Regions from separate parts of the Lactococcus cremoris subsp. cremoris KW2 genome, predicted to be linked through region 1. Evidence: riboswitches for the same ligand, from Rfam matches in the RefSeq annotation. Region 1 holds a riboswitch; the other holds the start of a gene.
The links. Region 1 has a riboswitch for thiamine pyrophosphate ahead of thiM (hydroxyethylthiazole kinase). Riboswitches for the same ligand answer to the same signal wherever they lie in the genome.
Positions count from the first base shown of each region.

Region 1 (6,723 bases):
TAAGCCCATCTCTTATTTCTATAATCATCGCAACGGTTTTAAAACTGATGTAAGAGATTCCTAAAAATCCAAGAATTGAACCAGGACCCGGTCCAGGATTGAACAAAGGATGAACTTTTACAATCACTAATGGCAAGATTGATAGTAAAATGATGAGATAAAAAACAAAGGTTTGGTTTTTACTCTGTTTTACCCGATACCATTCATAAAACTTAACAATGATGGTCTGAAAGACCCCAAATCCGATTAGAGCCCAAATAGTAACTGTCCCTGAAAATGTAAGCCAAAGAAAAGCAATGGTCAGTAAAACTTGATACCACATAAGCTTTTTGCCAAGGAGCTGAGCAATAACAATCGGAATTAAAGCCAGGCCTAGAATCAGGAAGTAAAAGGGAGTTGAATAGGGTTGCACTAGTTGTCACCTCGCTCTTTTTGGGCGAGTGCCTTACGGTCAACTTTTCCATTTTGATTCAGAGGGAACTTTTTGAGATAAATAAATTTGGTTGGCATCATATAATCCATAATTGTTTTTGAAAGCTCTGCTTTGAGTTGCTTTGTAAAGGCTCGTTCTTCAGCACGATCCGCAAATGTTTTGTCACTTTCAAGATAAGCGATTAAAGCTGTAACTTTATGTTGGTCATTCGTTTTAGGTAAAACCACTGCTTTTTCGATATCTTTTAGGTTTTGAATATTAGCTTCAATATCTTGAAGTTCAATCCTAAATCCATTAAATTTGACTTGAAAATCAATTCGTCCTTGATAACGAAGCATGCCCTCATCAGTTAGTGAACCGGCATCGCCTGTATGATAGGCAGGTTTTCCATCTACTGTGAAAAAGGCTTGAGCTGTTTTCTCTGGGTTTTCAAAGTAACCTTTAGCAACGGAATCACCGATAATAATGATTTCACCATCCATGATTTTTAGTTCTACACCAGATTTGGCAAAACCAATAGGAAGACGGTCATTTTCTGTCAGTAATTTTTCAGTCACTTTTATTGATGAAATGGCTCCTGTTGCTTCTGTTGGACCATAAGTATTATAAATAGTTGCTGACGGAAATGCTGTCAGTAATTTTTCAGCTGTTTTTTTCGTCAATTCTTCTCCACAAAAGATGAATTGTACTAAATTAGGATGTTCTTTCTCTGTGAATGAGGGATCCAATAAGCAAATATCAACAAATGATGGTGTCGAAATCCAAGTATTGATGACTGTTGAATTCAATCGTTCAAAAAGCAATTTAAAGTTTGTTGTTTCGTCACGTGAAAGTGAGACTAATGTTCCACCAGTTGTCAGGCTTGGATACAAACTAAAAATTGATAAGTCAAAGCTATAAAGGGCTTGTGATAAAATTTGATTATTTTCAATTTTGTTAAAGTCGTTGTTCATCCAGTTTGTGAAGGTCACAAGATTATCATGGCTGACTTCAACACCTTTTGGTACTCCAGTTGTTCCCGAAGTATAGATAATATAATTGCTGTCATTACCAGAAACGGCTTGACTAAAATCAAGTTCTGGAAGTTTTTCATCGAGAGATAGAGTGTTTAGATTAACTGAGATTCTGTCAGTAAAAAGAGCAGAAAAATCTTCTGAAAGATTAACAGTCGTTATCACAACTGCTGGTTTTGCTGCTAAATTAATCATTTCTGTCCGCTCAAATGGAGTGTGCGCATCGACTGGAATATAAGCATGTCCAGTCAAATTTGCTGCTAGCATTGCTGCTAAACTAATAAAGTCATTTTTACCAAAAATTAGGATTGGACGATTCACTAATGTCCGCTCCTTGATTTGTTTTGAAATCTCCGATACAGCGACGAATAATTGGCGGTAAGTAAATTTCTGCTCACGCTCGGCAAGCACGATAAGGTCAGGGTTTTTGTTTGCAATTTCAAAAATTTGTTCTAATAATTTCATAATTAACTTCTCCAATAAATCTCTCTAAAATTCGTTGTAAATAAAGTGTGCTCCCCCAGTATGACTGTAGGAATAAAGATAGAGTAGAATTAATATAATTACAAAGTAAAATATTGTTTTAGCCAAAAATAGACGAATTTCTTTTTTCTTGTCCATTGGAACTCCTTTTAATATATAAATTAATAAGAGGTTTTTAGAATACTCAGTTAATCTCATATCATTTATGACTTAGATTATAACATTTATTAAGCGAAAAAAAACTTACATTTCTGTAAGTTTAAATCATGTTTAGAAAAGAAAACGGCAACAATTTATTTTTAGTAATTTTAAGTGTACGTCATCCGTTTTTAGTGATTTTTTGTCTAATCATTTGAGCAACTTTTTTGGGATTTTCTGCTTCTGTCAGTAAAGAAATAACCGCAAGTCCGTCAAGTCCAATTGCTGACAATTCTGTCAGTGAATCTTGCGTGATTCCACCGATTCCTACAATTGGTAATTGATTTTCTAGAAGCATCAGTCTTAAGTCTTTAATGCCAATTGGCTTTGCCGCATCATTTTTACTGTTTGTTGGGTAAATTGGCCCAATTCCTAAATAATCAGCCCCACTGCTTTGTGCCGTTTTTAATTCGTCAGCCTTAGTGATAGAAAGACCCAACCACATTTCCTGACCAACCTTCTCACGAACTTTACTGACCGGCTCATCTGTTTGTCCAATATGAATTCCATCAGCATTTAATTCACGCGCCAACTCCACATCATCATTGACAATAAAAGAAACGCCTGCTTCTTCGGACACTTTTTGTAATTTTTGAGCAATTGACAGACGCTGCTTCTGCTCTTTATAAATGGTTCCCTTATCTCGAAATTGATAAACAGTGACACCACTTTTTATAATTAAAGCAATCTTTTGCGTTGCTTCATCTAGTGAACATTCTGGAAAATTTTGTGGTCCGGCAATAAAATAAACACTTAAATCTAAAGTTTTCTTAGTCATTAATATTCACCCAATGATTCAATGGCCCATGACCATGCCCCACCATAATCGTTTTAGAAATTGCCTCACTAATAAAAGCTTTCGCATTAGGCATGATTTCTCTCAGACTTTCTCCCATAGCTAAATGAGCAGTAATATAGGAAGAAAGTGTATCTCCAGTTCCATGTGTTCTTTCTGTCAGTAATCTTTTAGAGTCATAAGTACTGACAGAACCATCCGTCAGTAATAAATAATCTCTGACAAGTTCTCCTTGGCCATGTCCACCCTTAATAAGAACATTTTTTGCTCCTAATTTTTGAATATCATGAAGCGCGCTTAAAAGCGAATTTTCGTCAGTAATTTGATAGCCGGTCATGACCTCTGCTTCCTCCAAATTAGGAGTAACTAACTCTGCTAAGGGAAGTAACTCATCTTTTATCAAGTCAATCGCTTCCTTCGTTAAAAGAATAGCCCCACCTTTAGCCACCATTACTGGGTCAACCACCAAATGTTTTGGTTTGTATTTTTTTAATCCTTGAATCACCCCTTCAACTTGAGCAGTATCAAAAAGTGCTCCTGTTTTGGCTGCCGAAATTTCCAAATCAGAAAATACCGAGTCAAATTGAGCTAAAATAAAATCTTTATTTGTCGGTAAAATTTCTTGTACGCCATAAGTATTTTGTGCCGTTAAGCCTGTTACGATCGTTGCTGAATAAACTTTTTGATTATGAAAAGTTTTCATGTCCGCATTAATTCCGGCACCGCCAGAAGAATCAATTCCAGCAATTGTCACAACCTGTGGAATAGTAATCATTATAATACTCCTTTATTTTATTTCTTGTGTCGCTTGATAAAGTGTGTCCAGAAGACTATTGACAAAATTACCCGGTAAATTTTTCACTTGTTTGGTCGCTATCATTCCAGCTTCCCCGAAAAATTTTGTCGCTTCATAAGCAGCTGTAAACAAATCATCAGAAACAGCTGCAAAGGTGCCAACCACTGCTGTCAGCATGTCCCCACAACCAACATTAATTTTAAAGAGCGGGCTGTCAGTGTCAACAAACATCTCTTCATAACCGTTAGAAATAATATCCACCTTACCTGTTTCTATAATCACTGCGCCTGTTTTTTTAGCCGCAAGTCGCGCGTGTTCATTATCTATATTTGACTCAAGTGCATCAATGCCTTTATTTAAACTTTTTTTGTCAGCAAACCAAGCAATTTCAGCCGAATTTCCGCGAATAATATTAAACTTTACTTCTTGACTCAACCTTTTAACTATGGATGCTCTGAAAGGAACATTGACCGCAACTGGGTCCAAAATTAATGGTTTTGCTTTTTGATTTGCCAAGCGACAAGCTTCTAAAAAAAGAGGATAAGTCGATTCTGATATTGTGCCAATATTGACTACCACAGCATCTGAAATTTCAACTAATGACTCGAGCTCAGCAATTTCTGACGTCATTAAAGGTGAGGCACCAATAAAACTGATAACGTCCGCAACTCGTTGAGGAGTTACAAAATTCGCCAAGTTCAAAATAAGCGGTTGTGTTCTTTGAATCTTACCTAAAATAGACATAAAAAAGCTCCTTTATTTACACAAGGAGGGCTCAAGCATGACAAGAAAGTGAGAATTACAATTTTCTCAAAAGAAAATATGATAAAAACTCGGACACATTCTTACGCAGGTCTTAACCTGTTCAAGTTTGATGGTCTTTCTCAACCGATAATTTAAAATTATCAGTACCCATTGTGTATTAGATTTATTTTTGAAACTACAACCAGTTTAGCATATTTATAGCAAAAAAACTGATTTAATAAATTTAAGAAGAAAAAAACCCACCGAAACGGTAGGGTTTTTACATTATTTTTTGTCTTCATTCAAATTTTTATCAATACTTTCCTCTTGACGATTTGTTTTCACCCAGTCATTTTTAGAGTTGAAAAATCGAATCGCTGACTGCGGATAGATTTGAGTCAAAATCAATAAAAATTTAGTTAAATTAGCCGTATCTTTCAGGACATCCCAAGCCTTCATTTTTTCATTGTTTTTCCCTCTATTATAAAGCAGAGCCCAAACAAAGTTGACAATGATAATGTAAATAGACATCACAATAAAAAGGATAACAACAATTTTAAGTGATTGAGTAATTCCCGTTAAAATCGCAGAATTGATAATCATAATCATAGTATAAATTACAATGATATACTCAATTCCCATTAACCAAGGTTTAAATAAAGTCATCAGTATCTCAAATTTTTGTTTCCAAACCAGATTTTTCGAACGAATCGTTGGTAAAATATATTTTGATGATTGAATATTACCCTGAGCCCAACGGACTCGTTGCTTGACCAAAGCTTCATTATCATTGATAATTCCAGTTTGTTCAATATAAATATCATCATATTGTGCATTTTTCACTTCAATATCTGAGAGAAAAAGACGTGTTGATAAATCAAAATCTTCCACAAGTGAATCTGTCCACGGTTCTTCATTTAAAGCTTGAAGAGTGCTCAATTTACAAAACTGCCCGTTCCCACCAAAAGCAACTGTATTAGTCAAAGTCCGAAACATTTGAGTGGCATTAATAATCTCGGAAAATTCAAGGTCTTGCGACGAATCCTTTAATAAATTGGCGACACGAACTTTTGATTGAAGACCAGTGAGCTTATCATCATAATTAAATGCACGATTGACTTTTTCAAAATAATCAGTTTCAAGTTTTGTATCAGCATCAATAATTGCTATCAATACTTCCTCAGGAGCAATTCCTTTCGCTTGAATCTGTTTACTAATTTGATAATAGGCCCAATTAAGCGCGGTTCCTTTTCCTTTTTGCGCATTTGGTTTAATTCTCCTTAAAACATTTAAACGAGAATCATTAATTTCTGATATCTTTTCTAAACTTCGGTCATCACTTGCATCATCAATAACTGTGACAACTAAATTTTTATAATTATTTTTCAAAATACTTCTTAAAGTTGTTTGAATGACCAACTCTTCATTCAGACATGGAATCAGGACATAAATGTGAAATTGTTTTTGAATCCCATCAGTTCGCAAGTCCAAAGCATTGACCCTTTGCCTTTTATTGTAAGAATACCATAGAATGATAACTTCTACTGTATAGTATAGGAAAACAAAAACCGAAAAGATAAAGAAAATGTAATTGATTCGGTCAAATACATCAATCACCAAATAGCTCTGTTTCCAATAGTGATATCTTACAATATATAAATAAAGAAATGGAAGACTTGAACCGATATATAACAATATTTTTGTTCGAGGTCTGATAAACTTTTTCAATCCAGTATAGATTGTCAAAAGCATAATGACACCAACTTCAAATACTTGCAATGCAAAATAGCTATTAAAGATTTTTTCATTAAATTGGATAAAATTACTTGGAGCATTGAGTAGAAAGATATAGGCATAAACTCCAAGTGCAACCAAGATTAAAACATAGATTGGTTTTAAAGAGAATATTTTTCTCTTTGATTTCTCCCCTTTATAGCCGATGACCAAAGCAAAAGCTATAATCGGTAGAACAAACTGAGAGACTACTGTTAAACCCTCTATCCAATGAGCTAGAAAAGCACTATAGTTAAGTTCAATACTATTAAAGAAACCTTCTTGAGCAAAATTAAAAGTAATATTTATCTGAGTTCCCGAATAGACAACCAGGGCTACCAAATAAATTACTAAGAGAACATAGACGGTAGACTTGATATTTTTACCTAATTGTTTGACATCAATTCCCGTAAATTTACAAAAACTTAAATACATAATCGGCATAAATGGAACAATCAAATAACGAATATCCATATTACTGACGATA
Region 1 covers NC_022369.1:1,270,802-1,277,524, forward strand. Annotated here, with positions in the region: gene dltB (D-alanyl-lipoteichoic acid biosynthesis protein DltB) at 1-412, opposite strand, end outside; gene dltA (D-alanine--poly(phosphoribitol) ligase subunit DltA) at 412-1,911, opposite strand; gene KW2_RS06055 (teichoic acid D-Ala incorporation-associated protein DltX) at 1,936-2,067, opposite strand; gene thiE (thiamine phosphate synthase) at 2,249-2,905, opposite strand; gene thiD (bifunctional hydroxymethylpyrimidine kinase/phosphomethylpyrimidine kinase) at 2,898-3,698, opposite strand; gene thiM (hydroxyethylthiazole kinase) at 3,711-4,463, opposite strand; TPP riboswitch at 4,545-4,645, opposite strand; gene KW2_RS06075 (glycosyltransferase) at 4,749-6,723, opposite strand, start outside.

Region 2 (6,723 bases), 960 kb from region 1:
AAGCGGCGGTAGGCGAATTGTTTATAATAGAACAAATCAAGTAACAACAAAATAAGTGCTAAACCAGAAATGATTAGCAGATAGTAAGGAATAATACTGATACTTGTTACATTTTTTGAAAAGATTTGCATTCCTAGAATTAGAAAAAGTGTGAATACATCTGGAATTTTTAATTTACGATTGGTTAAATGACGTAGTCTGAAAAACTTGAAAATAAAGACCAACGCAATAAAGACGATAAGCGGATATAGCGCCATAAGTACTTTTATAAACATAGACTAATTGTAGCGGTTTTAGACTAGTTTGTAAAGTATTTATTTGTGTGAGAGAGTGCACGTATCAGTGCTAATCCAAAGATTGTAACAAGGATAGCTTTAATGATTTCAACAAATACAAAGGGAGTGAAGCCAAGCTTTAATGCCAAAGACCAATCCACTTGAGTGAAAAATTTGAGCCAGAGAGTGCCGATGACCAACATAAGGAGATGACCGACAATATTTATGATAAAAGCTGGGATTGTTTTGTATTTGATTTGATGAAGTCCCCAAGAAATGAGGGTTCCCATAACTAAAAAAGCAAGTAGAAAACCACCTGTTGGTCCAAAAAGAACAGCAATTCCTGAAGTTCCTCCAGTGAATACGGGAATTCCAATAAATCCGAGAAGTAGATAAAGTAAAATGGCAAAAAAAGTTTCACGCGCTTTGAGTACTGTCGCAACGAGTCCGACAGCTAGTGTTTGTAAGGTGACTGGGATGATACCAATTGGGATAGCCAATGGAGAAAGAACCGCGATAATCGCTGCACCAAGAGCAATTAGGGTTAATGAATATAATTTTGTGTTTTGCATTCCGAGTCCTTTGTTTTATATATAAAATAAAATATACTAAAAAAGAAGAATTTTTGCAAACTCTTGCTCCAAATATACAAAAAATACTGACAGAATTTCTGTCAGTATTTTTATTCTCTGATTTCAACAAAGTGAGCATGGACAAAATCTGCTAGTTCTTGAGGAGCAATTTTTATACTACGTCCAACTTCACCCGCGGAACAGACAATAAACTCATGTTCCAAAGCAATGGAATCAATATAAATTGGAAACTTTTTATTTTGCCAAATGCCTACGGGATTATTTGCCCCGTGAATATAACCCGTGGTTTTTTGTAGGTCTTTTTGAGGAATCATACTTACTTTTTTATTGCCCGAAACTTTTGCTAATTTTTTTTCTGACAGATGCTCTGTCAAAGGAAGAATACCAATGACAGGTCCTGTTTTATCTCCAATCAATGCGAGTGTTTTATAGATATCACTACGATTAATATCGTCAGGAAGGCTATCACTTTCCAAAGCATTGATGGCAAGTCCAGTATGCTCAATTTTCGCCTTATCAAGAATTTGTTCTACAAGTGTTTTCTTTAATTTTTGCTTTTTAGACATAGCTATATTATAGAAGATTTTGTTCTGACTGACAAGATATAATAATTTTACTGACAGGTTTATTAGTAATTACTATGGATAAAAAGTTTAGGGAATTTTTTGACAAAAATTATTAAGATAACAAAGGCAGCAATGGCCGTCAAAATACCGCTGATTCCATTAACAGCAAGAGAATAAGCAACAGCGCCCCAACCTTTCCAAGCATATTGGCTCCAGAAAATAATTCCGGCAATGAAATGGAAAAAGTATTTAAGAAGAACAGCAACAAAAGTTCCCAAAAGTACAGGAGCTAGTTTTAGAGGGGCTGTTTTTTGGCGGAAAAGGCCAGCTATTCCGAGTGAAACAGGAGCCACAAGATATTCAAGGAAAGCTTGGGATAGGCTTAAGATATAAGCATGTCCAGTAATCATTGAAAGAATTCCCCAGATTAATCCTCCAACGAGACCAGCGGTTAAACCTCGTCGTAAGCTGAGAAGAAGGATAGGGATACAGGCGATTTCAACGATAATCCAACCATAAACAGTATTTGGAATGAGGCTGATGATGAAGGCGAGTGCCGCCATGAAGGCAATTTCCGTTAATAAACGGACATTGAACTTAGAATTAGACATAAAAAAACTCCTTTTTGATGCGCACAAAAGGAGGGTTAGAAATTAGACGATTGTCTTAACACATTCCTACGCTGGCATTACCCAGATCAGGTCAGATGGTATTTCTCGCTACTGACAGACTTGTCAATAGACCCATTGTGCAAATATTTATTTTTACAAGTATAAGTTTAGCATAATTTATGTTGAAAAGCATTGATGGGAGATTAGAATTCTATTTTATAAATTAAACTTAAAAATTTTTTAAGGCAACATAAAAAATCAATAATCCAAAAAATTTGAAAGTCTGTTAGAATAAATCTATACACAAATTCGGACAAAATAAAAGCGGTCGAGTAAGTAATTGTGAAAGTCAGTACAGAGAGCTTGTAGCGGTGAGAGCAAGCCTGAATGAAGCAATGAAAATGGCTTGATAAGCGTAGCAAAAGTGAGGTTTTACCAAGCTTTTGACGGCATGGTTCTCGTTATTGAACTTAAAAGTTTGCTTTTGTAAAGTTTATCTGAAAATTTTCAGTGAGCTACAAAGTGCTTAAATCAAGAATGGTACCACGATATAGCTCGTTTCTTTTTATGAAATGGGCTCTTTTTGTTTAGTCAGATTGTTTTTGTTTGACGAATTTGTTTAGAGTCAGAAAATTGGCAGGTGCACGGTTACTTTTCTGATATGATGCAAAAGTTTATCAAAGGGGAATAATTGATTTTGAAAAATAAATCAATTAGAAAAAAGGGAGAAGAAATGAATCCAAGAAACAGAAATATTTTACTTGTCGTTATTGTTGTTGTAATTGTTGCTATCGCTGCATTTTTCGGTTTTAATCACAAATCTGGCGGAAGTAAAACGGCAAATAAAACTGTGAATATTGGAATAATGACAGGAACTAAAGAAGATGATACCATTTGGTCTACTGTTTCAAAAACAGCCAAAGATAAATACGGAATTACTTTAAAATTCACTCATTTTACAGATTATACACAACCAAATACAGCTTTGAAAAATGGCGATATTGATTTGAATGCCTTCCAACATTATGCTTTCTTGAATGCTTGGAATAAAGCTAATAATGGTGATTTGAAGGCGATTGGAAATACTACAATTTCACCTATTCGTCTTTATTCTAAAAAAATCACTTCATTGAGCCAAATTAAATCAGGAGATACAATTGCTGTACCGAATGATGCCTCAAATGAAAGCCGCGCGCTTTATGTTTTGAAAAATGCTGGTCTGATTGGCCTTTCTGTATCAGGTGATACACTTGCGACGGTTAAAGATATTAATTCTAATCCAAAAAATTTGGTCATAAAAGAATTAGATGCGGCACAAACACCACGTGCGCTTGATTCAATTACAGCAGCAGTAATTAATGACGATTTTGCAACTACAGCAAAATTAACGGTTGAAGAGTCTATTTATACTGAACCTGTAAACAAAGATAGTGAGCAGTGGATTAATATCATCGTTGCAAATAAAAAAGATGAAAATAACAAAATTTATAAAGAAGTAGTCAAAGCTTACCAAACTGAAGCAACGAAGAAAGCAATTGAAAAAGCTTATCCTGATAAGAGAAAAATTGCTGCTTGGGGATTGAAACTCGACTAGAAAATTCGTTGACGGAGTAACGGTTAGGTCAGAACTTCGGGAGTTTCTATTTTAGAAATTCTTGCCTTAAGGCTAATAAGTTTTACTGACAGAAGACTTAAACTGTTTTCAAAACAGTTTGGTCAGTAGAAATTGGAGAAAATTATGAATCCTAGAAATCGTAATATTATTATTGGAATAATTGTGGTTGTTATTATTGCTATTGCTGCTTTCATTGGCTTTGGACATCAAACTAAAGCAAATAAAACAGTCAATAAAACAGTGAAAATTGGAATAATGACAGGAACTAAAGAAGATGACAGTATTTGGCAAATAGTATCTAAAACAGCCAAAGATAAGTATGGAATTACTTTGAAGTTCACTCATTTCACAGATTATACACAACCAAATACAGCCTTGAAAAATGGCGATATTGATTTGAATGCTTTTCAACATTATGCTTTCTTAAAAGCGTGGAATAAAGCAAATAATGGTGATTTGGTGGCCATTGGTGATACTGTAATTTCGCCAATCAGTGTCTATTCTAAGAGTCTTAAGACTTTGTCTGATATCAAAGAGGGCGGAACTATTGCAGTACCAAATGATGCGTCAAATGAAAGTCGTGCGCTTTATGTCTTGAAGTCTGCGGGCTTGATTAAATTGGATGTTTCTGGTCAAACGCTCGCGACAGTCAAAGATATCACTTCAAATCCGAAAAATTTGGTTATTAAAGAACTTGATGCTTCACAAACTGCGCGTGCTTTAGATTCAGTTGACGCCGCAGTTATCAATAATAATTATGCCGTTACTGCAGGTTTAAAGAAAGCTGATGCAATTTTCACTGAGCCTGTCAACAAAGATAGTCAACAATGGATTAATATAATTGTTGCTAATAAAAAAGATGCAAATAGTAGCGTTTATAAAGATGTTGTCAAAGCTTATGAATCAGAAGCAACCAAAAAAGCCATCGCAAAAGCATATCCAGATAAGAGCACCATTCCTGCTTGGGGCTTGAAATTAAAATAATTTCTTTTGCACTTAATTGTTTATCAGCATCACAGGAAGTTAGAGTTACTGACGAAATTTCCTATTTTCTGATGAATGGATGAGTTTTCCTGAGAAGTAAATGAAAGTTCTCTGACAGCTTTGTCAGTAGAAATTGGAGAAAATTTTGAATCCTAAAAATCGAAATATTATCATTGCTGTTGCTGTTCTTATTCTTGTTGCGCTGGTTGCCTTCTTTAGTTTGAACCATCAAGGCGGAGTGAAAGCATCTGCTGGCGAAAAAACAGTCAAAGTTGGAATTATGAGTGGCGACAAACAAGATCAGGAAGTTTGGAAATCAGTAGCTAATACCGCTAAAGAAAAATACGATTTGAAGCTGAAATTTGTTTATTTTTCTGATTATAATCAACCAAATGAAGCTCTTCTGTCAGGAGATATTGATATCAACGCTTTTCAGTCTTATAATTATGTAAAAACATGGAATAAGGCGCACAAGAGTGATATTGTTGCCGTAGGCAATACTTATATCACACCTATGCACATTTATTCAAAAGAAATTAGCAAATTGTCAGATTTAAAAGAGGGTTCAACGGTTGCTATTCCTAATGATGCTTCAAATGAAAGTCGGGCATTGTTTGTACTCCAAAGTGCAGGTTTGCTTAAATTGACAACTAGTGATTCAAGTAAACTGGTGGGCTTACCAGATATCACAGAAAATCCTCATCAATTGAAATTCAAAGAAGTGGATGCAAGTCAAACACCACGTGCTCTTGATTCAGTTGCTCTTTCGGTGGTTAATTATAATTATGCGACAGCCGCTAGTTTGCCAAAATCTGAATCAGTCTTCATGGAGCCACTTAATAAAACTTCTGCTCAATACATCAACTTTATTGCTGCGACAAGTAAAGAAAAAAATAATAAAGTTTATAAAGAAGTTGCCAAAGCCTATGCTTCAAAAGCAACAGAAAAAGCAATCAAAGAACAGTATCCTGATGGTGGAGAATTGCCCGCTTGGGACTTGAAACTTTGAATAAATACGCTTCAGCAGCTGAGGGCAAAAAAATATTAAGCTCCTAGAAATTGTGAAAGAAGAAAAATATGGGGAAATTAGCGATTGTAACGGGAAGCGGACAAGGTATTGGGGAAGGTATTGTCTATCGGTTAGCAAAAGATGGATTTGCGGTTGCCGTAGCAGATATTAATCCTCAAACAGCAAAAAATGTTGCAAAAACTTTGATAGATAAAGGATTTGAAGCTAAAGCTTACGTGCTTGATGTTGCGAACCGTTCGGCAGTTTTTCAGCTTATTGAACAAGCGGTGAGTGATTTTGGTGAACTTGCTGTATTTGTTAATAATGCTGGGGTTGCTTTTATTGATAGCATTATAGATTCTGATTCAGAAAGGGTTGAACGACTATTTGATGTCAATATCAAAGGTACTTATTGGGGAATACAAGCAGCAGCTACCCAATTTAAAAAACAAGGTCATGGTGGACGAATTATCAATGCGGCTTCGCTTGCAAGTGTTGAAGGTTCTGCCTTGCAAAGTGCTTATTCTGCTTCAAAATTTGCAATACGTGGATTGACACAGTCGGCAGCGAAAGAACTTGCAAAAGACCATATCACAGTGAATGCTTATAATCCTGGAATTGTACGCACCGCTATGCGAGATGAGATTGATAAAAAAACGGCTCAAATCAAAGGAATTAGCATTGAACAGCAACAACAGAATTGTTTGAATGAAATCTACCTCGGACGTGAAGGAAGACCAGAAGATGTTGCAGAAGTTGTGGCCTGGTTTGCTTCAGATGCAGCAGAATATATTACAGGACAATCTATCTTAGTGGATGGCGGGATGAGATTCCATTAGCAAGAAGGAAAAAAATATGAATGTAAAAAATCGAAGAATATTAATTACAATTATTATTCTTGTATTCATTATTATAGTAGGCGGGATTTTTGCCTTTTCTCACAGTGGTAATAAATCAAAAGTTTCTTCAAAAATTGTAAAAATTGGATTGATGCCTGGTGGTAAACAAGAAGATGTCATTTGGAAACAAGTTCAAAAAAATGCTAAAGACCAATTTGGGATTACATTGAA
Region 2 covers NC_022369.1:309,030-315,752, forward strand. Annotated here, with positions in the region: gene KW2_RS01555 (DUF3397 domain-containing protein) at 1-275, opposite strand, end outside; gene KW2_RS01560 (biotin transporter BioY) at 299-847, opposite strand; gene KW2_RS01565 (aminoacyl-tRNA deacylase) at 958-1,434, opposite strand; gene thiT (energy-coupled thiamine transporter ThiT) at 1,497-2,045, opposite strand; TPP riboswitch at 2,092-2,191, opposite strand; gene KW2_RS01575 (MetQ/NlpA family ABC transporter substrate-binding protein) at 2,779-3,639, shown strand; gene KW2_RS01580 (MetQ/NlpA family ABC transporter substrate-binding protein) at 3,784-4,644, shown strand; gene KW2_RS01585 (MetQ/NlpA family ABC transporter substrate-binding protein) at 4,790-5,653, shown strand; gene KW2_RS01590 (acetoin reductase) at 5,722-6,492, shown strand; gene KW2_RS01595 (MetQ/NlpA family ABC transporter substrate-binding protein) at 6,509-6,723, shown strand, end outside.
Region 2: linked by a shared signal. The riboswitch ahead of thiT (energy-coupled thiamine transporter ThiT) and the one ahead of thiM (hydroxyethylthiazole kinase) in region 1 are both predicted to bind thiamine pyrophosphate.